DNA from 3 places in the Streptomyces sp. NPDC007189 genome. Region 2 is predicted to be linked to each of the others. Evidence: riboswitches for the same ligand, from Rfam matches in the RefSeq annotation. Region 2 holds a riboswitch; each other region holds the start of a gene.

Region 1 (9,734 bases), on a different contig from region 2:
AGCGGGTGTGTGCGCTCGGGAGGCGCCACGCGCGCGTGCTCCAGCGCTTCCAGCGGGGTGATCCACGCCGACACGGAGGTTGCGAAGGACTTGCCGAGGAAGGGGCCGAGGGGGACGTACTCCCAGGCCTGGATGTCGCGTGCGGACCAGTCGTTGAGCAGGCACAGCCCGAAGACGTGGTCGCGGAAGCGGTCCAGCGGCACCGGGCTGCCCAGCGTGGAGGGGACGCCCACGACGAAGCCGACCTCGGCCTCGATGTCCAGCCGGACCGACGGGCCGAAGACGGGTGCCGGGTCGGCCGGGGACTTGCGCTGCCCGGACGGCCGTACGACGTCCGTGCCCGACACGACGACCGTGCCGGAGCGGCCGTGGTAACCGATCGGCAGGTGCTTCCAGTTGGGGGTGAGGGAGTCCTCGGCGTCGGGGCGGAAGATCCGGCCGACGTTGCGGGCGTGGTTCTCCGAGGCGTAGAAGTCGACGTAGTCCGCCACCTCGAAGGGCAGGTGCAGGGTCACCTCGGACAGGGGGTGGAACAGCGGCTCGACGGCCTCGCGGTGCGCGGGGTCGGTGACCCAGTCCGTGATCGCGCCCCGTACCTCGGACCAGGCCGGGCGGCCGGCGGCCAGCAGCGCGTTGAGGGTGGGCCGCGCCAGCAGTGCGTGGTACGGCGAGCCCAGGGCGGCTGCCGCGGCGCCCGCGTCGAGGACCTGGTCCCCGAGCCGGACACCGACCCTGCGCTCCGTGCTGCCGGAGGGCGAGAACACGCCATAGGGAAGGTTGTGCGGGCCGAAGGGGTCGCCCTCGGGGACGTTGAAGGGGGGCATGGGGTGCTGCCTCACTCTCATCCGGGCCGTGCATGGCGATCGTTCCATGTGGTCGGGCCACACGTTACGGCCGTGATGCGTGTCTTGGGCAGAGCCCCATGCCTAGCCCCGAGGAGTGTCCGGGAAGTGTCCGAAAGGTGCGTGTCGAGGGGTCTTCAAAAGGTTGCCCGCACCCCGCCTAAAGAGTTCGCAATGTCCGAATAGGCCTTGTCGGAGGCGGCAATTCCGGCTTAGCGTCCTTTGGGACACGGACGGGGTGGGTCCGTTCCATTGGGGGGACACGTGGGGGGACCCGTGGCCGGAGACACCGTCGGTGTGCCATTCGAGGCGAACCGGGACGTGCCGGGACTGATCGTCAAGTTCGGCGACTATCCGCTGCACCACGGCGGCGTCGGCGCCATCCGCAGCCTGGGCCGGCTCGGTGTGCCCATGTATGCCATCACGGAGGACGCGTACACGCCCGCGGCGTCCTCGCGCTATCTGAAGAAGGCCTTCGTGTGGCCGACGACCGGCGCCGAGAACCCTGGTCACCTGGTGGAGGGCCTGCTGCGCATCGGCCGCCGCATCGGCCGCCCCACCGTCCTCGTCCCCACGGACGAGGAGGCCGCCGTACTGATCGCCGAGCATCAGGACGAGCTGGCCGGTTCCTTTCTGTTCCCGCGCGTCGACCCGGGGCTGCCGCGCCGGCTCGCCAGCAAGCAGGGCCTGCACGAACTGTGCGTCGAGCACGGCCTGTCCAGCCCCGCGTCGGCGTTCCCGGAGTCGTACGAGGACATCGTCGCCTTCGCCGACACGGCACGCTTCCCGGTGGTGGCCAAGAACCGGGAGGCGTTCGTCCGGCGCAGCAAGCCTGCCGTCAACGGCACCACGAAGATCGCCACGCGCGCGGGGCTGCTCTCCCTCGCGCGTGACTGGGGCGAGAGCCCCGGCGTGATCCTCCAGGAGTACCTGCCGCGCGAGGAGGCCGAGGACTGGATCGTGCACGCCTGCTTCGACCAGGACTCCAGCCCGCTCGCGCTGTTCACCGGCGTCAAGGTGCGCTCCTGGCCGCCGCACGCCGGCATGACGGCCAACGCGTACGTCGTCGACAACCCGGAACTCACCGACCTCGCCGCGCGTTTCATCAAGCAGATCGGCTACAGCGGCATCATCGACCTCGACCTGCGCTTCGACCGGCGCGACGGACAGTACAAGCTTCTCGACTTCAACCCGCGCATGGGCGCCCAGTTCCGGCTGTTCGAGAACGAGTCGGGAGTGGACGTCGTACGCGCCATGCACCTGAACCTGACCGGCCGCCCCGTTCCGGAGGGGGAACAGCGGGCCGGCCACCGCTACATCGTGGAGAACATCGACCTGCCCGCCCTCCTCGCCTACCGCCGCAGCGGCTATACGACGCCGCACGCGCCGGCGAAGGCGAGCGGGACGGAGCTGGCCTGGTTCGCGGGTGACGACCCGCTGCCGTTCCTCACGATGCTCGCCCGCTTCGTGCGCCCGGGCGCGAAGCACCTGTACCAGCTGTGGCGGACCAACCGCCGCGGCAGCGGCACTTCCACGAAGTAGGCAAGGCCACCGCGCGTGGCACACCGTGTCCTGGGGAGGGACTTCGTGACTCGACCGGTTGCAGTGATCGGGGCCGGGCCGTTCGGCCTGTCCACCGCCGCCCATCTGCGGGCGCGCGGCATTGCCGTCCGCGTCTTCGGCGACCCCATGGTCAGCTGGCGCGACCACATGCCCGAGGGCATGCTCCTGAAGTCCACACCCGCCGCCTCGAACTTCGACTGCCCGCAGCACGGACACACCCTCGCCGACTACTGCGACGCGGCTGGGATCCGCCGCCTGGTGACCGACGAGGACATCATCCCGGCGGAGACGTTCATCGCCTACGGCGAGTGGTTCCAGCAGAAGCTGGTGCCCGGCCTGGAGCGGGTGCGGGTGGTCTCCGCGGACCGCGACAACAGCGGCGGCTTCGAACTGAAACTGGACTCGGGCGAGATGTTCACCGCGCGAGCGGTCGTCGTCGCCACCGGGTTGTCGGGCCTGGCGCATCTGCCGGCGGAGCTCGCGGGGGCCGCGGCCGACGGGCCGGCGCCCACCGCTGCGGTCTCGCACAGTTCCCAGCACCATGACCTGGGCTGTTTCGCCCGCAAGGAACTGATCGTGATCGGCGCCGGCCAGTCCGCGCTGGAGACGGCGGCGCTCGCGGCCGAAGCGGGGGCACGCGTGCGTGTCGTCGCGCGCGGCCGTGGCCGGGTCGCCTTCGGCGCCCCGCCCTGGGAGCAGCCGAAGCTGCGACCCGAGTCCCCGTTCGGCCGCGCCTGGTCGCTGTGGGCGCTCAGCTACTACCCGCACCCCTACCGCTATCTGCCCGAGGCCACCCGGCACTTCCTGGTCCGCCGGGTCCTCGGCCCGCTCGGAGCCTGGTGGCTGCGCGAGCGCTTCGAGAGCGCCGTACAGGTGCAGGACGTGCAGCGGGTCGTGGCCGCGGAGGCGCCGGACGGCAGCCCCGACCTCACCGTCCGCACCCACGGCGGGCGCACCGAGCGGCTCACCGCCGACCACGTCATCGCCGCCACCGGCTACCGCGTCGACATCGCGGCGATGGACTTCCTCGGCCACGGACTGCGCACCCGGCTCGCGGTGAGTCGCGGCGCCCCGAAGCTCGGCGCCGGCTTCGTGTCGTCCGTCCCCGGCCTGTACTTCACCGGCCTGCCTGCGGCGTCGTCGTACGGCCCGGTGATGCGTTTCGTCTGCGGCACGGAGTTCGCCTCCCCGCGCCTGGCGAAACACCTGGCGTCGGCCCACGGCTGACTTGGGCGCGCAAAACCCGGTCCGGATGTGTCACGTAACCGGCCCACGTCCGGTCACCTCCAAGTCGGCCAGCAGGGAGCCGGCGGGCGCCACTTGGGGCCGGTCAGCACGCAAGTGCGCAGCACGGCACGGTGAGTCGAGGAGGCGCGGTATCCGTATTCTCTGATCATGGCAGCCTCCCCCGCATATGCACTGATCGCCACCGACCTGGACGGAACGCTGCTGCGCGGCGACGACACCGTCTCCGACCGGTCGTTCGCCGCGCTCGCGCGGGTGGCGCGGGCCGGCGCCCGGCACCTGGTGGTGACGGGCCGCCCGGCCCCGCGGGCACGGCCCCTGCTCGCGCGCCTCGGCTGCACGGGGCTCGCGGTGTGCGGACAGGGCGCACAGGTCTACGACGCCGGGACCGGCCGGCTGCTGTGGTCGGTCCGGCTGGACCGGGAGCTGGCCGAGACGGCGCTCGGCAAGATCGAGGCCGAGGTGGGGCAGGTCTACGCCGCCGTCGACCAGGACGGCGTGGAGGGTCTCACGCTCATCGAGCCCGGGTACCGGATGCCGCACCCGACCCTGCCGGCGGTGCGGGTCGGCCGGCGCGACGACCTGTGGTGCGCGCCGATCAGCAAGGTACTGCTGCGCCACGCCGCCCTGTCGGACGACGAGTTGGCGGCCGTGGCGCGCGCGGTGGTGGGCTCGCTGGCCACGGTCACCATGTCCGGGCCGGGGACCGTGGAACTGCAGCCGTCCGGGGTGACCAAGGCGACCGGTCTCGCGCTGGCCGCCGAGCGGCTCGGGATCGCGGCGCGGGAGGCGCTGGCGTTCGGCGACATGCCCAACGACATCCCGATGTTCGACTGGGCGGGGCGCGGGATCGCCATGGCCAACGCGCATCCCGAACTCAGGGCGGTGGCCGACGAGATCACCCTGTCGAACGAGGACGACGGCGTCGCCGTCGCCCTCGAACGACTGTTTCCGGTCCACTGACCCTCGCGCACCGGACCGACTGACCGGCACATCGGTGCGCGGCCGCCTGGAGGAGGCCGGCACCGGCCGGGTGCGGCACGCGCGCGTGTGCGCCGGATGCCGACCGGCCGCCCGGTACGCCCCCGCTCGTCAGGTGCGGGGAACGTGCCGGGCGGCCGGGGTCGGGGCGGCCCGCGGCGTCGGCAGCGGCCGGGTCGCGGGACCGTTCAGGGGGCGTCCCGTGGGGGCGCGGCGGCCCTCAGGGAGCGGTTTTATGCGCCGCAGGGGTCCTTCAGGAGCGGTCCGTGGATCGCAGGGGGTCCTAAGGGAGTGGTCCGTGGCCGCAGGGGGCTCTCACGGAGTGGGCTGTGGCCACAGGGGGCCCTCAGGGAGCGGTCTGTGGCCACAGGGAGCCTCAGGGAGTGGGCTGTGGACTGTCTGGGGGGCGTCAGTAGGCGCTGTGGACGTTGTCGATCGACCCGTAGCGCGCGGCGGCGTAGTTGCAGGCCGCGGTGATGTTGGCGACCGGGTCGTACGGGCTGAAGGAGGTGCCGGCCACGTGGTACGCGTTGAACGTGGGGTCGATCACCTGGAGCAGTCCCTTGGACGGGATGCCGGCGGCGGCGTTGGAGTCCCACAGGTTGACGGCGTTCGGGTTGCCGGAGGACTCCCGCATGATGTTGCGGTAAATGCCGTTGTAGGTGCCGGGGATGCCCTTCTGGGACATGATCGCGAGCGACTGGCGGATCCAGCCGTCCACGTTGCCCGGGTGCCCCGCGGGGGTGGTGGGGGTCGTGGTGCTGCTCGTGGTGGCCGCGGAGGCGCTGGTGGCGCCGATGAGCGGCAGGGCGAGTACGGCGGCGCCGGCGCAGGTGGCGGCGAGGACGCGGGCGAGGCGGCTGTTGCGGGGTCGGCGGTGCCGAGCGGCTGCAGGCATGGGGACGTTCCTCTCCTACGCCTGCGAGGTGAGCTGTCGGGTTCGGGCGGGGAGGTGCCCGGCCGTGCCCGGAAGAGACACGGCTTCACCCCTAGCCGTACCGGTGCGGTGCGGTGCCGACCGGTCCGGCGACTTACCTGGGTCCCCCGCTCCTGCCGTACGAATGGTCCGTGGATGGGTGAGCGGGCGGCGGCAGGATTCGGCGTCCGCCCGACGGCCGGGAAGGTATGCGAGAGCACACGCCGGGAACAAGTGTCTGCGTCACACAACGCCCCATTTGACCTTGGCCGATGCCATATGTGGTACTTGATCCTTTGCGGTTGCCAAGCCTCAACTCGCCGGTCGGGCAAGGAGGGAGAGAGGCGTGGCGGGTTCCCGCGTGCGAGACCGCGCGTGACCCAACTCACGAAATAACAAAGTATGCCAAATCCGATATGGGGTATTTGCGCGGATCGGCTGAGTGGTGGAACCCGTGGCATGGTGCCCGTCGTTGTCGTGCTGATCGCGGTGTCTGTCGGTGTCGTAGGTGATCGCGGTGGCGCGGGGAGGGTGTGCGGGGTTACTCCGCCCGCCTGTCGTTCGCGACAAAGCGGGTGGGTTCCTGTTAAGTCGATGAATGTCCGTTTTTACCACTTGATCGAAAACATACCGGTCATGATCTGATAGCACCCGGGCTGGACCGGTGGGCGCTATCGGTGATCGAACAGGGACCGGATACGCTGACTTGAGTGATGGCAGCGACCTATCGACAAACCGTGTAATCGCCAGCAGACACCAGCAGACAGGAGACCCCTCGTGACCGTCGTCGGGCCGTTCGGGCTGAGCGTGCGGGACCAGGCTCTGGAAGCCGATGTCCAGGCCGGATTGACGGCTGTCGAGGAAGGCTTGCTCGAGGCCACCAAGAGCGAGGTCCCGTTCATCACGGAGGCAGCGCAGCATCTCGTACGGGCCGGCGGGAAGCGGTTCCGGCCGCTGCTCGTGATGCTCGCGGCCCAGTTCGGCGACCCCTACGCGCCGGGCGTCGTGCCGTCGGCCGTGGTCGTGGAGCTGACCCACCTGGCCACGCTGTACCACGACGACGTCATGGACGAGGCGGCCGTGCGGCGCGGTGTGGACAGCGCCAACACCCGCTGGGGCAACTCCGTCGCGGTCCTCACCGGTGACTTCCTCTTCGCCCGCGCCTCCCAGATCCTCGCCGACCTCGGCCCCGAGGCGGTCCGGGTGCAGGCCCTCGCGTTCGAACGGCTGGTCACCGGCCAGATCCTGGAGACCGCCGGCCCCTCGGACGGCCGCGACCCGGTCGAGCACTACCTGGACGTGCTCGCCGGCAAGACGGGCTCGCTGGTGGCCGTGTCCTGCCGGTTCGGGGCGATGATGTCGGGTGCCGACGAGACGGTCGTCGACGTGCTCACCCAGTACGGCGAGCGGCTCGGGGTCGCCTTCCAGCTCGCCGACGACGTCCTGGACATCGCCTCCGACTCCCACGAGTCCGGCAAGACCCCGGGCACCGACCTGCGCGAGGGCATCCCCACGCTGCCCGTGCTCCGGCTGCGCGAGCGCACCGCCCGCCTGCGGCTGCCCGAAGACGTCGCCCTGTGCGAGCTGCTGGACTCCGACCTCAGCGACGACGCCCGGCACGCCGAGGCGCTGGCCGCGCTGCGCGCCCACCCCGCGCTGGAGCAGGCCCGCCGGGACACCGTCCGGTACGCGGAGGAGGCCCGCGCCGCGCTCGCCCCGCTGCGGGAGTGCGACGCCAAGGCGGCGCTGCTGGAGCTGTGCGACGCGGTCGTCCACCGCGCCGGCTGACCCGGCCCTGCCCCACACGTCTCCGGCGGCCGCGCCACGGCGGCCTCCGACGGCCCACCACTCGTACGGCCACGCGCGCGTGCCCGTACGCCATCGCGCTCGTGCCCGCGCGACCCTCCCCGCCCCGTACGGCCCCCTCCGTTCTGATGAGACCCCTACGGGTCGGCGGAGCCGGGTGCCCTGCGCGTCATACCGCAGGAGTACGCGGAGTTGGCTCCGAGGTCTGACGCTTCCTCAAGGCCGATTTGGTGAGATGGAAACCACGGAAATCACCACTCCTCACCGATTCGGGTGAGAATGGCGGCTCGGGTGGACCAGCGTGAGAACAGCCGCCGCCGACGACGGAGGTAAGGCAGACATGGCACCGTACGAATCCGACGACGCAGTGGACGCCGCACGAGTGGACGCCACGCGGGACGAGGAAGCGCACGCCGGCCGCCGCAAGGCCGCCCGCTACGCGGTCCCGGTCGCGGTGGTGGGCGTGGCTGCGGCCACGATCGGTCTGGTCCCGGCGCTCGCCGCCTCCGGTGACCCCGACCTGCCCAAGATCACCGCACAGCAGCTCATCGAGAAGATCGCCAAATCGGACGTGCAGCAGATGTCCGGGACCGTGCGGATCGACACCGACCTCGGCCTGCCCGACCTCGGTGGCCTGGAGAACAGCCTGGCCTCCGGCGCCGCAAAGGGCTCCGGGGACGGCTCCTCCGCCGACCCGCAGTCCAAGCTCACCGAGCTGGTCTCCGGCACGCACACCCTGCGCGTCGCCGCCGACGGCCCGGAGAAGCAGAAGCTGTCGCTGCTGGAGAGCGGCTCGGAGTACAGCCTCATCCACAACGGCAGGAACGTGTGGGGCTACGACAGCAAGAGCAACGAGGTCTATCACGGCACCTCGGCCGACTCCGGCAAGGAGCACCGGGCCGAGCCCCCGGCCACGCCTAAGGACTTCGCCGACCAGGCGCTGAAGTCGGTGGACGACACCACGTCCGTCACCGTCGACGGCACCGAGCGGGTCGCCGGCCGTGACGCCTACAAGCTGCTGGTCAAGCCCCGCCAGTCCGGCACCACGGTCGGCGCGATCAGCATCGCCGTCGACGCGAAGACGGGCATGCCGCTGAAGTTCACGCTGACCCCGAAGAGCGGCGGCGCCGCCGTCCTCGACGTGGGCTTCGCCCAGGTCTCCTTCGCCAAGCCGGCCGCCTCCACCTTCGCCTTCACCCCGCCCAAGGGCGCGAAGGTGACGGAGCAGAAGCAGGACACGGCGCCCGGGAAGCACGAGCGGGCGGCCGGCGAGGGCTTCGGCAAGGGCATGAACGGCTCCGACGTCCTCGGCAAGGGCTGGACGTCCATCGCCACCTTCGACACCGGCGCCAAGGGCGGCCTGCCGACCGGGTCCAAGGCCGGTGACCTCGGCGGCTTCCTCGGCTCGCTGGGCGACAAGGTGTCGGGCGGGTTCGGCAAGGGCACGGTCTTCTCCACCCGTCTGGTCAACGCCCTGATCACCGACGACGGCAAGGTGTACGTCGGCGCGGTGACCAAGGACGCCCTGGTGAAGGCGGCCGACGCGGGAAAGTGATCCGCTTCGGGCACTACGGACCGTGACCGTGCGTTGACCCTTCAGAAGAGCACGCATCGAGGGGGAGCCGATGGACGGACCGTCCGCCACGCAGCGGGAGGCGGGGGACGCGGAGGAGCGTGCCCCGGGGCAGCCGGAGGAGCGTGTCCCGGGGGACGCGGAGGCGAGCGTCATCGCAACCCGTGGCCTGACCAAGCGCTACCGCGGCGGACAGCTCGCCGTCGACGGCCTCGACCTGACCGTCCCGGCGGGCAGCGTCTTCGGCTTCCTCGGTCCGAACGGCTCGGGCAAGACCACCACCATCCGCATGCTGATGGGCCTGATCGAGCCGACCGCGGGCACGGTCCGCGTGCTGGGCCGCCCGATGCCCCGGGCGGCCCGGTCCGTCCTCCCCCAGGTCGGCGCGCTCATCGAGGGCCCGGCCCTGTACGGCTTCCTCTCCGGCCGGGAGAACCTGCTGCGCTACGACGCCGCCGACCCGACCGCCGACCCCCGCACGCGGCGTGCCCGCGTCGCCTCCGCCCTGGACCGGGTGGGTCTCGCGGCGGCCGCCGGCAAGAAGGCGAAGGCGTACTCGCTCGGCATGAAACAGCGCCTGGGTCTCGCCGCCGCGCTGCTCCAGCCGCGCCGGCTGCTCGTGCTGGACGAGCCCACCAACGGCCTCGACCCGCAGGGCATGCGCGAGATCCGCGCCCTGATCCGTGAGCTGGCCGCCGACGGCACGACGGTCTTCCTCTCCTCCCATCTCCTCGACGAGATCGAGCAGGTCTGCAGCCATGCCGCGGTCATGGCACGCGGCAGGCTCATCACCCAGGGCGCGGTGGCC
Region 2 (9,734 bases):
GACACCGGCGCCGCCGCTCCCGTCCGTTTCCAGTCCACATGGGTGGCCGGGATCTCCTCCAGGAAGCGGGAGGGCGGGTTGTACGACGGCTGCCCCCAGGCGCTGCGCATCGCCGAGCGCGTGAGGTAGAGCCGCTCACGCGCGCGTGTGATGCCGACGTACGCCAGGCGGCGCTCCTCCTCCAGTTCCTTGGTCTGGCCGAGGGCGCGCATGTGCGGGAAGACGCCGTCCTCCATGCCGGTGAGGAAGACGACCGGGAACTCCAGGCCCTTGGCGGTGTGCAGGGTCATCAGCGTGATGACGCCGTCGCCCTCTTCGCCGTCCGGGATCTGGTCGGAGTCGGCCACCAGGGCGACCTGCTCCAGGAAGTCGGCGAGTGTGCCGGCCTCTCCCTCGCCGCGCTCCTGCTCGAACTCCAGGGCCACGGCCGCGAGTTCCTGGAGGTTCTCGATGCGGGTCTCGTCCTGCGGGTCGGTGGAGGCCTGCAACTCGGCGAGATAGCCGGTGCGTTCGAGGACGGCTTCCAGGACGGTCGCGGGACCGGCGCCGGACTCCACGATCGTGCGCAGGTCCTCCATGAGCGTGTTGAACCGCTTGACGGCGTTGGTGGAGCGCGCGGCCATGCCGTACGCCTCGTCCACGCGCTTGAGCGCCTGCGGGAAGCTGATCTTCTCGCGCTGGGCGAGGGCGTCGATCATCGCCTCGGCGCGCTCGCCGATGCCCCGCTTGGGCACGTTCAGGATCCGGCGCAGCGGCACCGAGTCCTCGGGGTTGGCGAGGACGCGCAGGTAGGCGAGGACGTCGCGGACCTCCTTGCGCTCGTAGAAGCGGACGCCGCCGACGACCTTGTAGGGCAGGCCGACGCGGATGAAGACCTCTTCGAAGACACGGGACTGGGCGTTGGTCCGGTAGAACACGGCCACGTCGCCCGACTTGGCCTCGCCCGCGTCGACCAGGCGGTCTATCTCGTCGGCGACGAACTGCGCCTCGTCGTGCTCGTTGTCGGCGACGTAGCCGGTGATGCGGGCGCCCTGGCCGGCGTTGGTCCACAGGTTCTTCGGGCGGCGGGACTCGTTGCGCTCGATGACCGCGTTGGCGGCGGACAGGATGGTCTGCGTGGAGCGGTAGTTCTGCTCCAGCAGGATCGTCGTCGCGTTCGGGTAGTCCTCCTCGAACTGGAGGATGTTGCGGATCGTCGCGCCGCGGAAGGCGTAGATCGACTGGTCCGCGTCACCGACGACGCACAGCTCGGCGGGCGGGAGGTCATGCTCGCCGGGCGGGGTGTCCTCGTCGTGTTCGCCCGTACCCACCAGCTCGCGGACGAGCGCGTACTGGGCGTGGTTGGTGTCCTGGTACTCGTCGACCAGGACGTGCCGGAAGCGGCGGCGGTAGTGCTCGGCGACGTCCGGAAAGGCGCGCAGCAGGTTGACCGTCGTCATGATCAGGTCGTCGAAGTCGAGCGCGTTGGCCTCGCGCAGCCGCGACTGGTAGAGCGCGTAGGCCTGGGCGAGGGTCTTCTCGAAGCCGTCGGTGGCCTGGGCGGCGAAGTCCTCCTCGTCGATCAGCTCGTTCTTCAGGTTGCTGATCTTCGCGCTGAACGACTTCGGCGGGAAGCGCTTGGGGTCGAGGTCCAGGTCGCGGCAGACCAGGGCCATCAGGCGCTTGCTGTCGGCGGCGTCGTAGATGGAGAAGCTGGAGGTGAAGCCGAGCTTCTTGCTCTCGCGGCGCAGGATGCGCACGCACGCGCTGTGGAAGGTCATCACCCACATCGCGTTCGCGCGCGGGCCGACGAGCTGCTCGACGCGCTCCTTCATCTCGCCCGCGGCCTTGTTGGTGAAGGTGATCGCGAGGATCTGACCCGGATGCACGTGCCGCTCGGCGAGCAGGTAGGCGATGCGGTGGGTCAGGACGCGGGTCTTGCCGGAGCCGGCGCCGGCGACGATGAGCAGCGGGGAGCCGGCGTGCACGACGGCGGCGCGCTGGTTGTCGTTCAGCCCCTGCAGCAGGGCCGCCGAGTCGAGGGCGGGGCGTGGGGCGCCGTCGCGGTAGTGGGTGTCCCGGTCCGGCGGCGCGTCGAACTTCCCGCCGAACAGATCGTCCGGAAGCGGCTCCGGAGCGTGATCGTCCTCGGGCGGCGGCGGGGGCTCCTCCTCGTGCCCGCGAGGGGCCTGGAGGTCCGCCAGGAAGCTGTCGTCAAAGAGGCTGCTCATCGCTCTACGAGTCTAGGGCGCGCCACCGACAACCGGTCGCCGTCCCGGAAAGACGACCGTCACAGGCGGCACGGCATGACCCTCACGCTGCGGAATCACCCGCTGACGGGGCGGTGATCCAGGCGTCGGATCACAAAAATGTATCGGACATATCACGCACCAACCTTCACACTAGTCACACGAGTTGGCTAGGTTGCCGTCAGGCCGCGTGCGCGGCCTCCGCCGAGTCCGGCGCGCCCCTCGGCGCGCGGAGCCGGGGACCCAACCGATCCCGGGGTGAATCGGCCGACTCCCGAGGGGACGACGCCGTAGGGCAACCCTTCCGAACCACCGCCCGAACCCGACAGCTAACCCGGTAGGCGGCCCATTGGAAGGAGTCGCCTCCCTTGGCGTCGCACCGCAAGCCGCGCCCCGGCGGGACCTCTGGCGCGGGCCTCCGCAGCCCCGCCCTCGCCACCGCAGCCCTCACCTCCATGGCCGTGTTCTCGCAGACCGCCGAGGCCGCTCCGAGAACCGATCACGCCAAGCCCAGCCTGGAGGAGGTCGAGAAGAAGGTCGACGACCTCTACCGCCAGGCGGAGTCGGCGACCGAGAAGTACAACGCGGCCAAGGAGCGCACCGGCAGACAGCGGGGACGTGTCGACGCCCTGCGCGACGAGCTCGCCCGGCGCACCGAGCGCCTCAACAAGGCGCGCGAGGAGCTGGGTTCCTTCGCCGCGGCCCAGTACCGCACCGGCACGGCCGCTCCCGGCACCGCCACCTTCCTGCTCGCGAACGACCCGCAGGAGTACTTCGACCAGAGCCAGCTGATGAACCGGCTGACCTCCCGGGAGAAGCGCGCGGTCGACGCCTACGTCGGCGAGCAGGCCGCGACCATGAAGGACCGGCGCCAAGCCTCCGAGAGCCTGCGAACGCTGGACGCATCGCAGCACGATCTGCGGACCGCCAAGGCCACCGTGCAGCGAAAACTGGCCTTCGCGCGCGAGCTGCTGTCCACGCTGACCGCCCAGGAGAAGGCTCGGCTGGCCGCCATCGAACGGCAGAAGCAGCAGGAGGCGGCGCACAGGGCGGCGGAGCTGGCGAAGCAGCAGGCGGCACGGCAGCAGGCCGCCGCGTCCTCGTCCACGGGGTCCGCTTCCGCGTCCACGGGGTCCGCTTCCGGCTCGGCCGGGTCCACGGTGTCCAGCTCGTACGACACGAAGGCCGAGAAGGCGCTCGCCTTCGCCCGTGCGCAGATCGGCAAGCCCTATGTGTGGGGCGCCACCGGCCCGGACTCCTACGACTGCTCGGGCCTCACCCAGGCCGCCTGGAAGGCCGCCGGCGTCACGCTTCCGCGCACCACGTACGACCAGGTCGACGCGGGCACCACGGTCTCGCTGGCCGACGCGCGGCCGGGCGACCTGATCTTCTTCTACGACGACATCAGCCACGTCGGCGTCTACATGGGCAACGGCATGATGATCCACGCCCCGAAGCCGGGCGCGTACGTCCGCGAGGAGTCCGTCTACTACGGCGGCGAGTCGATCATCCACAGCGTGGTCCGCCCCGGCTGACCGGGTTCACGCCCCGCGCGCGGGTACGGGCGCTTCCCGAACCTCACGCGCGCGTACGGGACATTTTCCGCACCCTGTGCGCGCGTGCGGTCATGGCCTGATCCCCACCCGCGCGGACGGGCATGACCGATCCCTGCGCGCGCGTGGGTGCTTTCGCCGCGATCCCCACGCGGGGATGGCCGGTGTTTTGACGTCCACGCGTGCGTGGCGGGTGTGTTCACGCACACGCGGTGCGTGGCGGGACCTGGCCAGGGCGGTTGCCGCGACGGGGTGAGCGTCAGGTCCACAGGACGGCGATGAAGATGTTCGCCATGGTCAGCGTGCCGACCAGCCCGAAGGTCCCCTTGTCGAGCTTCTCCTCGTCGCGCTTCACATAGACCAGTCCCAGGATCACGATCAGCAACGCCAGCTTGACGCCGATCTTGATGGTGTTGACGTGGTGGTCGTCGGCCTGGTTGAGACCGACCAGCGCCACGCCGGTGACCAGCATGGTCAGCGCCCCGTGCAGCATCCCGGGCACAAACCGGGCCGTGCCCTGGCCCATCGCCTTCATCTGAGTGAGGAAACCGCCGAGCAGCGCGGCGATGCCGATGATGTGCAGGCCGACGAAGAGATGGATGAGTGCGTCCATGGGCCGGAGCCTAGCCAGGGGCCCCGCAGCGTCCTGTCACCGGCCCCCGGCCCGAGTGACCGTACGCCGCATGGGCGATCTTGCATATATGCGCTCCATAGCACCCCACGCCTCCCGCCAGTCCCGCTTTCCGCGCTTCGGTCACCACGCTCCGTGAAGGCGACCGGCGCGGCACGGCGATGCGGTCACATACGGTCGCTCCCCGATCCGTCGGGACCAGTTCCGTACACCGCGTTACCAGCTCGTCACAGACAGGCCTAGCGTCCTGCTCCAGGTGACCGACTCCCCACCGCCGCCCGGGCCAGGGGCGGCCGTCGGCCACCACCGCCGAGAAGGGTCCGGCGGTGGCCCACTCCCCCTGTGCGGGCCGCCGCCGGACACACGGTCCCCTCGGTCCTGCGAGTCGTATGGAAGGACGTGACGGTCCAGGTGGCAGCGCACCGCAAGCCCCGGCAACGCTCGATCGGCGGCCATACGGCCCGGACGGCCGCCACCCTCGCCCTGGCCGGCGCGGCCACCGCGACGGGGTTCGACGGCACCGGACACGCCGAGCCGCAGCTGACGCCGGCACAGGTGAAGGCCAAGGTCGACAAGCTGTACCAGGAGGCGGAGGCCGCGACCGAGAAGTACGACGGCGCCAAGGAGCAGGCGGACAGCGCGCAGCGGCGGCTGAACGCGCTGCGCGACGAGACCGCGCGCAAGCAGCAGAAGCTCAACACGGCCCGGGACGCACTCGGTTCCATTGCGGCGGCGCAGTACCGCGAGGGCGGATTCGCCCCGGCCTGGCAGCTGGCCCTGTCCGGCGACCCCGACCGGTACCTGGACGACGCCGCGTTCGCGGAGCGGGCCGGTGACCGCGAGTCCGCCGCCGTGTCCCGGGTGCGCGAACAGCTGCGGGAGATCGAGCAGTTGCGCGGCGCCGCCCGCGTCGAGCTGACGTCGCTGCGGTCCCGGCAGGCCGAACTGCGGCTGCAGAAGAAGACCGTCACCGGCAAGCTGACGGAGGCCCGGCGGCTGCTGGCACGGCTCACTCCGCGGGAGCGTACCGAGGTCGCCGGCGCCGGCGGCACCGGGCCCGGGCGCGCCTCCCGCTCGGCCTCGGACGCCCGGGCCGCACTGGAACAGGCCGGGTCGGCTTCGGCCCCGAACGCGCGCGCCGCCGAGGCCATCGCCTACGCCTACGCCAAGCTCGGCAGCCCCTATGTGTGGGGCGCGGCCGGCCCGAACGCCTTCGACTGCTCGGGCCTGGTCCAGGCCGCCTACCGCTCCGCCGGCATCTCCCTGCCCCGCACCACCTACGCCCAGATCAACGCGGGCCGGCGCGTCACCCGCTCCGAACTCCGGCCGGGTGACCTGGTGTTCTACTACTCCGGGGTCAGCCACGTCGGCATCTATGTGGGCGACGGGCAGATCATCCACGCCCCGAACCCCTCGGCTCCGGTCCGGCTGGCCCCGGTCGACCTGATGCCGTTCGCGGGGGCGACCCGGGTGGCCTGAGGGCCGACCCCGTAGGGGCCCGACGAGGTCAGACCAGCCGGCGGGCCGTCGCCCAGCGGGTCAGCTCGTGCCGGTTGGACAGCTGGAGCTTGCGCAGCACCGCCGAGACATGGGACTCGACCGTCTTCACCGAGATGAACAGCTGCTTGGCGATCTCCTTGTAGGCGTAGCCACGGGCGATCAGCCGCAGCACCTCCCGCTCGCGCTGGGTGAGGCGGTCCAGGTCCTCGTCCACGGGCGGGGCGTCGGTGGAGGCGAAGGCGTCCAGGACGAACCCGGCCAGCCGCGGGGAGAAGACGGCGTCGCCCTCCTGCACACGGAAGATGGAGTCGACCAGGTCGGTACCGGTGATGGTCTTGGTGACATAGCCGCGGGCGCCGCCGCGGATCACCCCGATCACGTCCTCCGCCGCGTCCGACACCGACAGCGCGAGAAAGCGGACCGGCCGCTCGGCGTCCGCCATCAACGGCGCGCACCGGCGCAGCACTTCGACCCCGCCGCCGCCCGGCAGATGGACGTCGAGGAGGACCACCTCGGGCCGGGTCGCGGTGATGACCGTGACCGCCTGGTCGACGTCCGCGGCCTCCCCGACCACCTCGACGCCGGTCTCCGCGGTCTGCCCGATCTCGGCCTGGACGCCGGTGCGGAACATCCGGTGGTCGTCCACCAGCACCACCCGCACGTGCCGTCCGCCCGCGCCGCCGTCGGCAGCCCCGGTCCCGGGCGCCTCGGGGGCTCCCGCCGTGCCGTTCGCCTCGGTCGCGTCGCTCATGACGTCTTCTCCGCCCTCTCCATCTCCAGCTCGACCTCCGTGCCGCCGCCCGGCACCGGCCGCAGCCGGGCCGTGCCGCCGTTGCGCTCCATGCGGCCGATGATCGATTCTCTGACGCCCATGCGGTCGGCGGGTATCGAGTCGAGGTCGAAACCGGGACCCCGGTCGCGCACGGACACGAAGACCGTCCTCCCCTCGACTTCGGCATACACCTGTACGGCGCCGCCCTCGCCACCGTACTTGGCGGCGTTCACCATCGCCTCGCGCGCCGCCTGCATCTGCGCGCCGGTCCTCTCGTCCAGCGGGCAGTCGCCGACCACGACGACCTCGATGGGCACGCCGTGCTTGTCCTCCACCTCGGCGGCGTTGCGCCGCACCGCCTCGGCGACCGTGTCCGGCTCGTCGGCCTCGTCCTTGCCGGTGCCCTCCGGCTTGTACAGCCAGGTGCGCAGATCGCGCTCCTGGGCGCGGGCGAGGCGGCGCACCTCGTTGGCGTTGTCGGCGTTGCGCTGTATCAGGGTCAGGGTGTGCAGCACCGAGTCGTGCACATGCGCGGCGACCTCCGCGCGCTCCTGGGCGCGGATGCGCATCAGGCGTTCCTCGGAGAGGTCCTGGGTCATCCGGACCAGATACGGGCCGGCGAGCAGGGTGATGCCGACGAGGACGGCGAGCGCGGCCTGGAGGACGGCGCCGAGATGGGCGGCCGAGCCCTGGAGCCAGAACACGGCGGAGACACCGGCCGTGACGAGGACGACGCCGGCGGCCGCGCGGACCAGGGTGAGGGTGCGCCGCCGTCGGCCGACCTCGACCCAGCGGGCCCGGCGGGCGTTGTCCGCCTGACGCCAGACGAGGGCGACACCGGCCGCCACGAGGACGGCGGGCAGCAGATACGCCTTGGCCGCGCTGGTCAGGTTCACGCTGCCCACGAACACGATGGACACGATGACCATGAGCAGCAGCGCGACGATCTGCCCGCGGTCCGGCTTGCGGGCCACGAGTCTGCGCCGTCCGCCGGGCACGGCGTCTGCGGTTGTCGGCGGCTTGTGGGCGCCGACGCCGCCGACGCCGAGCGGGACGAAGAACCAGAACGCCGCATACAGCAGGGCGCCGAGGCCGTTGGCCATGAACAGGCCGACGAAGGCGAGCCGCACCCAGATCACGGGCAGTCCGAGATGCCCGGCGAGGCCCCGCGCCACTCCGCCGAGCCAGCGTCCGTCGCTGCTGCGGTAGAGCTTGCGCGGCGGCCGCGGGTCGTCGACTGGGAGGCTTGCGGCTTCCGGCATGCCAACGATGGTCACATGCCCGGCGGGGCCAGGCATCAGGGTCGGCCCCTAGACGCCCCTGATCTTCCTCGGGGCCGGGTCGGGGCACGTCCGAAGAGGCGACCGGGCGCCGCTCGAACGGTTCCCCGGACCGTCTCGGGGCCGATTTCAGGGTTCGCCCAGGGTCGTCCCGACTGCCGCGGCGGCACCGGGCCCGTCACCATGGACGCATGACGGATCACGAGCACGCCGCGACGGGTCCGGGACCCGGCTCCGGCCCGCGCCCGGCCCCGGGCACCGGACCGACGGATGCCGCGTCCGCCGCGACGAGGACATCGGGAGCGGCCGGCGCCGGCGCCCGGCAGCGCACCGACGCACCGCAGCAGGACAAGGACCAGGACCAGGACCAGGACCAGGAGCGAACCGCGGCCGACGCGCCCGGGCGGTTCCGGCGTGACCACCGGCACAAGATGATCGCGGGCGTGTGTGCGGGCCTCGGCCGGCACACCGACATGGACCCGGTGATCTTCCGGATCACTCTGGCCGTGCTCTCCGCGACCGGTGGCATCGGCCTCATCTTCTACGGCTTCGCCTGGCTGCTGGTGCCGTACGAGGACGAGGAGGAGAACGAGGTCCGCAAGCTGCTGACCGGCCGGGTCGACGGCCAGGCGCTCGCCGCCGTGCTGTTCGCCCTGGTCGGCTGCGGAATCTTCCTGACCATGCTGAGAAACGGCGGCGTGCTGGCCTTCGCCGTGGTGCTCTCCCTGCTGCTGGCGGCCGCCGGGTACTGGTCGCGGCGCCGCGGCGCCCCCGACCCCGACCCGCTCGCCGCCCAGGCCGCCGCCGACGCACCGCCGGAGGCGCAGGCGCCGCCGGTCGTCGACATCTATCCCTCCTGGTGGCGGGACCCGATCGTCAAGGACGGCACGCATGTCGGCGGCACCGGCTATCTGTGGGGGCCCGGCGACGCCCACGCCAGGGATGTCACCTCCGTGCTCGACGTCGGCATCGCCACCCCCTGGACGCACCACGGCCACCAGGGCTCCATACAGCCGCGGCCCCCGGCGCCCCCGAGACCGCGCGGCCCGCGCTGGACAGGCGGCTGGGTGTTCCTGCTCGCCCTGGTGGCGGGCGGCCTGGGCACCGGGCTGACCTGGGACACGCACCCGCTGGGCACCAGCCTGCAGACCGGCCTGGCGTGCGCGCTGGCGGTGTTCGGCCTGGGCCTCGTGGTCAGCGCGTTCCTGGGACGTACGGGAGCCGGGACGGTGTTCCTGGCGATCGTCACAGCGGCCCTGCTCGCCGGGACGGCGGCCCTGCCGAAGGACATCACCACCCACTGGAGAGACACCTCCTGGGGCCCCTCCGCGGCGGCGCAGGTGCGGCCGGCGTACGACCTAGGCACCGGCCGCGGGACGCTGGACCTGAGCCGGGTGCGTCCGGGCAGGGGCCGGACGGTCGCGACGGACGCCCATGTGGGCGCCGGGCAGTTGAAGGTGGTCGTGCCGGCGGACGCGACCGTGCGGATGACCATCGAGGTGGGTGTCGGCGACATCCGGTTGCCGGGGGACAACAGGAAGGACGTGGACGTGCAGCCGCACAGGCTCAGGAACGTGACGCTGACGCCGGCCAAGGGCGCCAAGGACACCGGCACGCTGGACCTCACGCTCAAGGTCGGTCTGGGACAGGTGGAGGTCAGCCGTGCTGCGTCATGAGTTCCAGCCCGGGAAGCTGGTCGCCGGGCTCTTCCTCACCGCCACCGGCGTGGTCTACGCGGGGGACGCGGGCGGCCTGTGGGAGACGCCGTGG
Region 3 (9,734 bases), on a different contig from region 2:
AGGACGCCGTAATGGGTGAACTGGACGATCGTATGGGTCGCCAGGGCCATGAAGTGGGCGGCGGTCATGGCCGCGTCGTCGTGCGTGTCGAGCAGGCCGGCGTCCTCGAGGCGGGCCATCGCCTCGGCGACGGCCCGGCCGACCGGCTCCGGGCCCGCCTCGTGCCATGCCTTCAGGACCTCGGGCGGCACATGGTCGGCCTCGGCGTGGATGTGCCGGACGAGGGCGAAGTGGCTCGGGTAGTCCGTCATGAGTCCCGCGAACCCGCGGGCCAGCGCGACCAGGTCGCGCTCCAGGTCCTCCGCGTGCGGCGGCCGCTCGGGATGCAGCACCGATCGCAGGCAGGCGAGTTGGGCGTCCCGGACCTCGCTGGACGTCCATGTCACCACGGTCTGGAAGAGCTGTGCCTTGCCGCCGGGGAAGTGGTTGTAGAGGGTGCGCGTGGAGACGCCGGCCTCGGCGGCCAGCGCGTCGACCGAGGCGCGTGCGTAGCCCTCGCGGCCGAAGACCGTGCAGGACGCGCTCGCGATCGCCATCTGCTTCTCCAGCCTGCGCGGTGAGACCTCGCCTCGCGCCCGCGTCAGCCGGGCCTTGTTCGTTTCGCCCACGCCCGCCTCCCTGCCTGCTCCTCCGGCAGGCCACTCTACCCGAGTTACAACGAGCGTTGCACTTTTTACAACGAGCGTTGTACTTTGCTGGACGAGGGGCCGCACCGGGCGGCCGCTCCACCATGACAAGGGGGACACCTGTGTCTGTCACCAGCGAGAACGCCGTATCAGCCGCTGCCGCCGCCGACGCCCCGCTGCGCGTCGCGGTCATCGTGGGCAGCGTCCGGGAGGGCCGGCAGGGCCGGGCCGTCGCCGACTGGTTCCTCGGCGCGGCCGCCGGCGACACCGGCCTCGACCTCGACGTCATCGACCTCGCCGGGATCGATCTGCCGCTGGTGCTGCCCGAGTGGGGCGGCACGCCGAGCCCCGAGGCCGTGGCCGCGCTGCGGGACGTCTCGCCGCGGCTCGCCGCCGCCGACGCGTTCGTCGTCGTCACACCCGAGTACAACCACAGCTTCCCGGCGTCCCTGAAGAACTTCATCGACTGGCACCACGCCCAGTGGCGGGCCAAGCCGGTCGGCTTCGTCTCGTACGGCGGGCTCGGCGGCGGTCTGCGCGCGGTCGAGCAACTCCGGCTGGTCTTCGCCGAACTGCACGCGACGACCGTGCGCGACTCGGTCAGCCTGCACGGCCCCTGGTCCGGCCTCGGCGAGGACGGCACCCCGCGCGACGCGGCCGTGTGCGCCGGCGCCGCCAAGGGCATGCTCGGTCAACTCGCCTGGTGGGGGCGGGCGTTGCGGGCCGCGCGGGCCGAGCGTCCGTACGCGGGCTGAGGGCGGGGCGGGGGGAGAGAGGCGATGGAGACGCCCACGACCGCGCCCGCCGGGGCACCGGCCCGCCCGGGCCCGGATGCGGCCACGGCGCTGAACCGCACCCTGGCCGTCACCGTCATCGGCACGGTGATGGCGGTGCTCGACATGACGATCGTCAACGTGGCGCTGCGCCGGCTCTCGCAGTCCTTCGGCGCCTCGCTGGCGACCATCCAGTGGACCACCACGGCGTACACGCTCGCGCTGGCCGCCGTCATTCCGACCGCCGCCTGGGCCATGGCCCGGTTCGGCGCCAAGCGCACCTACCTGACCGCGCTCACGCTCTTCACGCTCGGCTCCCTGCTCGCCGCGTGCGCCTGGGACGCGGGCAGCCTCATCGCCTTCCGCGCGGTGCAAGGGCTCGGCGGCGGGCTGCTGCAACCGGTCGGCATGGCGATGGTGATGGGCGCCGCCGACCGGTCCCGGCTCGGCCGCGCGATGGCCGTGGGCGGGCTGCCCGTCTTCGTCGGCCCGGTCGCCGGTCCGGTCCTCGGCGGCTGGCTGGTCGACACCGCCTCCTGGCACTGGATCTTCCTGGTCAACCTGCCCGTGGGCGCCGTGGCCCTGACCCTCGCCGCATGCCTGCTGCCGGCGCACCCGCCGGCACCCGGGACCGCCGTGAGCGCTTCCGGCGAGACCTCGGTGAAGCCTTCCGGGAATCCCCCCGTCCGCCTGGACGTCCCCGGCCTGCTGATGCTCTCCCCCGGACTCGCCCTGCTCCTGTACGGCCTCGCCCGGGGCGGCGAGCGCGGTGACTTCACCACGCCCGGCACCCTTGTCCCGGCGCTCACCGGTGCGGCCCTCGCGGCGGCCTTCGGACGCCGGGCGCTCACCGCCCCGGCCCCGCTGCTGGACCTGCGCCTGCTGCGCGAGCGCGCCTTCGCCGCCGGCGCCGGCACGCTCGCCCTGTTCACCTGCGGCTACTTCGGCTCGATGCTGCTCGGCCCGCTGTACTGGCAGCAGGAGCGCGGCCTGAGCGCCACGGCGGCCGGCCTGCTGGGCGCGCCGGCCGGTCTCGTCGTCGGTACGACCATGCAGGTCGCGGCGCGGTGGATCGACCGCGTGGCACCGCGCCGGCTCATCCCGGCCGGTGTCGCGGTGGCCGCCCTCGGCATGGCGCTGATGGCCTGGCAGGCGGGGGTGCCCGGGGTCGCGCCCTGGCGGATGGCCGGGTCGGCCATGGTGATGGGGATCGGCATCGGGATGGTTCTGATGCCGACGATGACCACCGCGAGCCGTGATCTGCCCCGGGACCGACTGCCCGCCGCGAGCACCGCGCTGAGCATCACCTCCCAGCTGGGCGCGTCCGTCGGCACGGCCGTGCTGTCGGTGGTCCTCGCCGCGGCGGGCCCGCACCCGTCCGGCTTCCGCACGGCCTACACGGTCGCCGCCACCCTGCTGGCCCTGTCGGCCCTGCCCGCCCTGGCTCTCCCGGGGCGTCGGCGAGGGCGGTGAGGGACCGCGGGCTGAGCCGGGCCGGAAGCCGGGACCCGGATCCGCCGGTCCTCGCGTCCCGCCGCCGAGCACCGCGCGCGAACCCGGGCCGATAGCCCGGAACGGATCCGCCGGTCCTCGCGTCCCGCCGCCGAGCGCCCCGTGCGAACCCTGTCCGCCCTGGCTCTCCCGGGGTGTCGGCGAGGGCGGTGAGGGGCCGCGGGCTGAGCCGGGCCGGAAGCCGGGATTCGGATCCGCCGGTCCTCGCGTCACGCCGCCGAGCACCGCGCGCGAACCCTGTCCGCCCTGGCTTTCCCGGGGTGTCGGCGAGGGCGGTGAGGGGCGCCGCGGGCGAGCGGGCCGGAAGCCTGGACCGGATCCGCCGGTCCTCGTGTCCCGCCGCCGAGCACCGCGCGCGAACCCGGGCCGATAGCCCGGAACGGATCCGCCGGTCCTCGTGTCCCGCCGGCGAGCACCGCGTGCGAACCCTGTCCGCCCTGGCTCTCCCGGGGTGTCGGCGAGGGCGGTGAGGGACCGCCGGCGAGCCGGGTTGGAAGCCGGGACCCGGATCCGCCGGTCCTCGCGTCCCGCCGCCGAGCACCCTTCACGAACCCGCGCCGGAAGCCCGGAACGGATCCGCCGGTCCTCGCGTCACGCCGCCGAGCGACCCGCGCGAACCCTGCCCGCCTCACCCCACCCCCAGCTCCGTCAGCGGCAGCGTGTGGCGGGTCTGGAGGACCTTCGCGCGGAGGTAGCGGACGTTGTGGGGCGTGGTGAAGACGCCGGTCGGGATGCGGTCCCGGACGGTGACGCCCAGGGCGCGCAACTGCTCGGCCTTGTCGGGGTTGTTGGACAGCAGGTCCAGTTCGCCGATGCCGAGGGCGGCGAGCATCTGCGCGGCGGCCGTGTAGTCGCGGGCGTCCTCCGGCAGGCCGAGCGCGGCGTTCGCCTCGTAGGTGTCGAGGCCCTGGTCCTGGAGGGCGTACGCGTCGAGCTTGTTGTAGAGGCCGATGCCGCGGCCCTCCTGGCGGAGGTAGAGCAGGACGCCGCCGCGGCCGGCGATGCGCTCGACCGCCTCGCGCAGCTGGGGTCCGCAGTCGCAGCGGGCCGAGCCGAAGACGTCGCCGGTCAGGCACTCGGAGTGCAGCCGCACCAGCGGGACCGCGCCCGGCGCCGGGTCGCCGAGGACGACGGCGACGTGCTCCTGCCCGTCGGCCAGGCCGTGGAAGGTGACGAGCTCGGCGTCGACGCCGTAGCCGTCGTGGAAGCGCAGCGGTACCCGGACGCGGGCGCGCGGCGTGGCGGCGGGAGTGTCGGGCATGCGGATCCCTCCGTAGGCTGCTTGCTTCAGATTTGAAGCAGCGATACGCAGGGACCCTACCGCATGCTTAAAAGTTAAAGCAATCAGTTTCCGCCGGCCGGGGAATCGGGGCCGGAACAGGACGAACGGCGCCGCCAGGGCACGTCCTCCGCCCGCGGCGCGGCGCCCTCGCCCTGCAGGCCGCGCGCGATCCCCGTGCAGATCTCCTCCAGCTGCCCCACCTGCTCCGGCGTGAGCCGGTCGAACAGGGTGGCGCGCACGGTGTCGACGTGTCCGGGGGCCGTACGCTCCAGTACGGCCATGCCCTTCTCCGTCAGGACGGCGATGCTGCTGCGCTTGTCCCAGCGGCACTCCTCCCGGCGCACCAGCCCGTCCCGCTCCAGGCGGCTGACCACGTACGTCAGCCTGCTGCGCGTGATCTTCAGGGTCTCGGCGAGATCGGTCATCCGCAGCCGGCGGTCGGGCGCGTCGGAGAGGTTGGCCAGCACGGAGTAGAACAGGTGGGGCATGCCGGCGTCCTGCTGGAGCTGTCGGTCGACGGCGTCCTCCAGGAGGCGCGTCGCGGCGAGATACGCGCGCCAGGCGCGCAGCTCCTCGGGGCTGAGCCAGCGGGTCGTCATGCCGCCAGTGTAAGTTTGTTTCAAACTTGAACCAAGTGCCGCTTGTCGAACCCGGTACTGCCTCTTGAACCACACACCGCTTCGCCGACTCGCAGGGAGACCGCGCCGATGTCGTACCCGTACGTGCTGCTGTCCGCCGCCGTCTCCCTCGACGGCTACCTGGACGACACCGGCCCCGACCGGCTGCTGCTGTCCAGTCCGGCCGACTTCGACCGGGTCGACGCGGTACGGGCCTGTGTCGACGCCATCCTCGTCGGCGCCGGCACGATCCGCGCCGACAATCCGCGGCTGCTGGTCAACTCCGCCGAGCGGCGCGCGGCCCGGGTCCGGGCGGGCCGGCCGGAGTACCCGCTGAAGGCGACCGTCACCGCCACCGGCGACCTCGATCCCGGCGCGCGGTTCTGGCACACCGGCGGCGACAAGCTCGTCTACACCACCGACGAGGGGGCGCAGCGGGCCGTCGGCCGGGTCGGCGACGTCGCCGACGTCGTCCCGCTCGGCCCCGCCCTCGACTGGCGGGCCCTGCTGTCCCACCTGCACGACGTGCGCGGGGTGCGGCGGCTGATGGTCGAGGGCGGCGGCACGGTCCACACCCAGCTGCTGCGGCAGGGACTCGCCGACGAGCTGCAGCTGGTCCTCGCGCCGCTGTTCGTCGGCGACCCGGCCGCGCCCCGCCTGTTCGGGCCCGGCGGCTACCAGGCCGGCCGGCTGCGGCTCACCGAGACCCGCCGTATCGAGGACGTGGTCCTCATGCGCTACGAGCCCACGGCCCCCGGCAGCGGGCCGCTGCCCGCCGCCGCCGACCGGCACTGGCTGCGCACCGCCTGCGAGCTGGCCGCGCTGTGCCCGCCGTCGAAGACGGCGTTCAGCGTCGGCGCGGTGGTGGTCGCCGCCGACGGCACGGAGCTGGCCCGCGGCCATTCGCGGGAGGGCGGGGACGCGGTGGTCCACGCGGAGGAGGCCGCGCTGGCCAAGGTGGATCCGGCCGACCCGCGGCTGGCCGGCGCCACCGTCTACAGCAGCCTGGAGCCCTGCGCCCGGCGCGCCTCACGGCCCGCGCCCTGCGCCGAGCTGATCCTTCGCGCGGGGGTACGGCGGGTGGTCACGGCGTGGCAGGAGCCGGACACGTTCGTGCCGGGGGCCGACGGGACCGGGGTCCTGGCCGGCGGGGGCGCGCAGGTGGTCGTCCTGCCGGAACTGGAGGACCTCGCCAAGGCGCCGAACGCCCACCTGCTGGGGTGAACACTGCGGGCCCGGAGACACCGGGGGCCGAAAAACACTCAGGGCCCGGAAACCAGCTGGTTTCCGGGCCCTGAGCCTTCAGTAGCGGGGACAGGATTTGAACCTGCGACCTCTGGGTTATGAGCCCAGCGAGCTACCGAGCTGCTCCACCCCGCGTCGTTGTGACTCCAGCATACACCAGTCGGAGGGCCGCTCGACGACGCCCCTGGCGGCCCCCTCACCGAGCGTGACCGGGCGACCGCCGTCCGCATAACATCTGAGACACCATCAAAAACGCCGACGCTGCTGTACGCCGGTCAACTCGCCCCTTTTGCCGCACTCCTGGCCGGTAAGTCCGCGGCCGGAAACCTTAATGATCAAGCCGAACGGCTTGGAAAGTGACTGCCAGGTCTATTAACGTTCGATAACGCAGCGCGGTCGTCCCAGCCGTCACAAGAGGCGGCTCCGTGCGCACGCGCCGAATCCCGCGAGGGAACCGGGGAACCACCACCTTGGGGTGAATCACGCGGATGCCGTCGTGGACTCGCAGAGTCCACGTCCGGTATACGCGCGTAGGAGACCTTCCTGCTCCGAACCCGTCAGCTAACCCGGTAGGCGGAGGAAGGAAAGGAGCACGCCCGAGTGGCGTCCAACCCGCCCGCCCCAGAAGCCCCCTTCATGCCCCCGCAGGCCGAGCCGGAGACCTTCGGCTACGGCGCCTACCGCGCCGAGGAGGGCCCCTGGGAGGAGTGGAACCCCACCGAGGACTCCGTCTCCCCGGTCCGCGGCCGGCACCGGGTCGCCAAGCAGCGCGGCGGCTTCGCGCGCAGCTCCACCGTCCTCGGCGTCGGCGTGATGGCCGCGGTCGGCGCGGGCGGCATGGCCAGCGCCAACACCGGCAAGCCGCCGGTCTCCATCTCCCTGCCGGACCTGGACTCCGTCGAGCACATCTTCGACGGTTCCTCCCCCGCGCCCGAGGCCACCGCCACCGGGCTCAGCAAGGTCGGCACCACCACCGACAGCGCCGACAGCGGCAACGCGGGGGAGGCGCTGCGCAACCGGATCATGGCCCAGGCCGAGCAGCAGCGGGGCCAGGCCGACAGCAAGGCCACCGCCGCCGTGCTCGCCGCCGCCGAGAAGCAGACCGCCGACGCGGCCGCCAAGGCGGAGAAGGAGGCCGCCGCCAAGGCCACCGCCGCCAAGGAGAAGGCGGAGGCCGACGCCAAGAAGGCCGCCGAGGCCAAGCGGCTGGCCGAGCTGGCCAAGGAGTACACGCTGCCGGTCGTGTCCTACACGATCACCGGCACCTTCGGGCAGCCCGGCGCGATGTGGTCGTCCGGCTACCACACCGGTCTCGACTTCGCCGCCCCCACCGGCACCCTCATCAAGGCCGTCCACAGCGGCACGGTCACCGAGGCCGGCTGGGCCGGCGCCTACGGCTACCGCACCATCATCACGCTGGACGACGGCACCGAGCTGTGGTTCTGCCACCAGTCCTCGATCAACGTCTCCGTCGGCCAGAAGGTCTCCACCGGCCAGGTCATCGGCCGCGTCGGCGCCACCGGCAACGTCACCGGCCCGCACCTGCACCTGGAGGTCCACCCGAACGGGCAGGCCTCCGCCGTCGACCCGGCGCCGTGGCTGCGCGGCAAGGGCCTCAACCCCTGAGCCGCACCGCTCTTTTCGCGGGATTCCCACGCCGGTGGTGGAATGCGATCATCCACCGCCGGCGTTGACTTGTGGCATGACTTCTCTGCGCACACTCGGTTCCTCCGGCCTCGAGGTCTTCCCGCTCTGCCTGGGCGGCAACGTCTTCGGCTGGACCGCGGACGAGGAGACCTCCTTCGCCGTCCTCGACGCCTACGCGGAGGCCGGCGGCAACTTCGTCGACACCGCCGACTCCTACTCGGCCTGGATCGAGGGCCACAAGGGCGGCGAGTCCGAGACGGTCCTCGGCAGGTGGATCAAGTCCCGCGGCAACCGCGACCGCGTCGTCGTCGCCACCAAGGTCAGCCAGCACCCCGAGTACCAGGGGCTGTCCGCCGCCAACATCAAGGCCGCCGCCGACGCCTCCCTGCGCCGCCTGGACACCGACTACATCGACCTCTACTACACCCACTTCGACAAGCCCGAGATCCCCGTCGAGGAGATCATCGGCGCGCTGGACGAGCTGGTCCGGGCGGGCAAGGTCCGGCACATCGCCGCCTCCAACATCAGCCCCGAGCGCCTGAAGGCCTCGCTGGACTTCTCCGACCGCGAGGGCCTGGCCCGCTACGTCGCCCTCCAGCCCCACTACAACCTGGTCTCCCGCGACACCTACGAGGGCCCGCTGCGGGACCTGGTCGCCGCGGAGGGCCTGGCCGCGGTGCCGTACTTCTCCCTCGCCGCGGGCTTCCTGACCGGCAAGTACCGCCCCGGCACCAAGGTCGACAGCGCCCGCGCGGGCCGGGCCCAGGAGTACGCCGACTCCGAGCGCGGCCAGAAGGTCCTGGCGGCCCTGGACGAGATCGCCGCCGCCCACGACGCCCCCGTCGCCACGGTCGCCCTCGCCTGGCTCGCCGCCCAGCCCACCATCACCGCCCCGATCGCCTCGGCCCGCACGGTGGAACAGCTCCCGGCCCTGCTCGGCGTGGTCGACCTGAAGCTGACGGAGAAGGAACTGACCCAGCTGACGGAGGCGTCGGCTTGATCTCCCGCCGCGGCTGATCTTTTTCCGCCGTAACCGGAGCTCGTTACGTCCGATACGGGTTGTAGGCGGAGTAGGGCGCCGCCGGATAGCCGTACGCCGGCCAGTAGGGCGTGGGCGCCGGCGGCGTGTACACCGGCCGTGGCTGCGGTGCCACGCGGGCCGCGTACTCCAGCGCCGGCCGCGCGACATCCCGCCGCTTCCACAGCTCGTCCAGCAGCTCCCGCTCCCGTACGACGAAGTCGGCCCCGGCCTTCCCGCGGCGCCCCCGGTGTCGCAGGAAGGCGAGCGAGGTGGCGTACGCCTCGTACTGGGCCACGGCCCGCGCCGCCGGCCGGCCGCCGTGGTGCCGGGCGTAGTCCCGGGCCGTGCGCCGCGCCCGCATCGACCCGAGCGCGAACGGCTCGGCCGGTCCCAGCCACCCGGCCAGCACATACGCCGGCAGTTCCTCCCGCACGGTGCGCAGCTCCCGCTGCCGGGTGAAGATCGCGAGCCAGGTCAGCAGCCCGAACACGGGCACCATGAATCCGCCGTACACGGCGAAGAACCCGAACTCGCCGAAGGTGGAGGAGCCGTTCCAGAAGGCGTGCATGCTCATCGCCAGCAGCAGACCGCCGAGCGGCAGCAGCACCCGCCGGGCCCGCTGCCGCTCGGCGGAGAGCGCCGAGACGCCGAAGCCGAGGCCGGTGAGGGTGGTGAACAGCGGGTGCGCGAAGGGCGACATCACGATGCGCACGAAGAAGGTGGCGGCGGTGACGGAGGCGATGCCGCTGCCGCCGCTGACCTGGTCGGCCCCGAAGGCCGTGCCCAGGTAGAGGATGTTCTCGGTGAACGCGAACCCGGTGGCGGTGATGCCCGCTATCACCACCCCGTCGACGATCCCGGTGAAGTCGCGTCTGCGGAAGAGGAAGACCAGCAGGACGGCGGCGGCCTTGGCGGACTCCTCCACGATGGGCGCTATCACGGTGGCGCCCAGGGTGTCGGCACTGGCCGGATCGGCGGTGGCGGTGGCTATCCACTTGGTCGCGAAACTGT

Evidence for each region. A riboswitch is a leader RNA that binds a small molecule or an ion and turns the genes downstream of it on or off. The one in region 2 is predicted to bind cyclic di-AMP.
Region 1: it holds a riboswitch for cyclic di-AMP, as region 2 does, so the genes downstream of both, AB0950_RS34000 (transglycosylase SLT domain-containing protein) here and AB0950_RS02375 (NlpC/P60 family protein) in region 2, are expected to answer to the same signal.
Region 3: it holds a riboswitch for cyclic di-AMP, as region 2 does, so the genes downstream of both, AB0950_RS17820 (M23 family metallopeptidase) here and AB0950_RS02375 (NlpC/P60 family protein) in region 2, are expected to answer to the same signal.

What each region holds. Positions count from the first base shown of each region.
Region 1 covers NZ_JBEYEY010000021.1:141,887-151,620, forward strand. The annotation lists gene fahA (fumarylacetoacetase) at 1-824, opposite strand, end outside; gene AB0950_RS33985 (ATP-grasp domain-containing protein) at 1,140-2,384, shown strand; gene AB0950_RS33990 (FAD-dependent oxidoreductase) at 2,430-3,632, shown strand; gene AB0950_RS33995 (HAD family hydrolase) at 3,801-4,613, shown strand; gene AB0950_RS34000 (transglycosylase SLT domain-containing protein) at 5,041-5,529, opposite strand; cyclic di-AMP (ydaO/yuaA leader) riboswitch at 5,533-5,744, opposite strand; gene AB0950_RS34005 (polyprenyl synthetase family protein) at 6,325-7,335, shown strand; gene AB0950_RS34010 (sigma-E factor regulatory protein RseB domain-containing protein) at 7,694-8,908, shown strand; gene AB0950_RS34015 (ABC transporter ATP-binding protein) at 8,979-9,734, shown strand, end outside.
Region 2 covers NZ_JBEYEY010000001.1:517,480-527,213, forward strand. The annotation lists gene pcrA (DNA helicase PcrA) at 1-2,210, opposite strand, end outside; cyclic di-AMP (ydaO/yuaA leader) riboswitch at 2,421-2,589, shown strand; gene AB0950_RS02375 (NlpC/P60 family protein) at 2,597-3,763, shown strand; gene AB0950_RS02380 (hypothetical protein) at 4,041-4,394, opposite strand; gene AB0950_RS02385 (NlpC/P60 family protein) at 4,824-5,891, shown strand; gene AB0950_RS02390 (response regulator transcription factor) at 5,920-6,663, opposite strand; gene AB0950_RS02395 (PspC domain-containing protein) at 6,660-7,946, opposite strand; gene AB0950_RS02400 (PspC domain-containing protein) at 8,156-9,640, shown strand; gene AB0950_RS02405 (hypothetical protein) at 9,627-9,734, shown strand, end outside.
Region 3 covers NZ_JBEYEY010000007.1:352,626-362,359, forward strand. The annotation lists gene AB0950_RS17785 (TetR/AcrR family transcriptional regulator) at 1-608, opposite strand, end outside; gene AB0950_RS17790 (NAD(P)H-dependent oxidoreductase) at 749-1,381, shown strand; gene AB0950_RS17795 (DHA2 family efflux MFS transporter permease subunit) at 1,406-2,872, shown strand; gene ribA (GTP cyclohydrolase II) at 3,540-4,172, opposite strand; gene AB0950_RS17805 (MarR family transcriptional regulator) at 4,256-4,792, opposite strand; gene AB0950_RS17810 (dihydrofolate reductase family protein) at 4,901-6,034, shown strand; tRNA gene AB0950_RS17815 (tRNA-Met) at 6,117-6,190, opposite strand; cyclic di-AMP (ydaO/yuaA leader) riboswitch at 6,480-6,648, shown strand; gene AB0950_RS17820 (M23 family metallopeptidase) at 6,656-7,681, shown strand; gene AB0950_RS17825 (aldo/keto reductase) at 7,758-8,702, shown strand; gene AB0950_RS17830 (PrsW family intramembrane metalloprotease) at 8,746-9,734, opposite strand, start outside.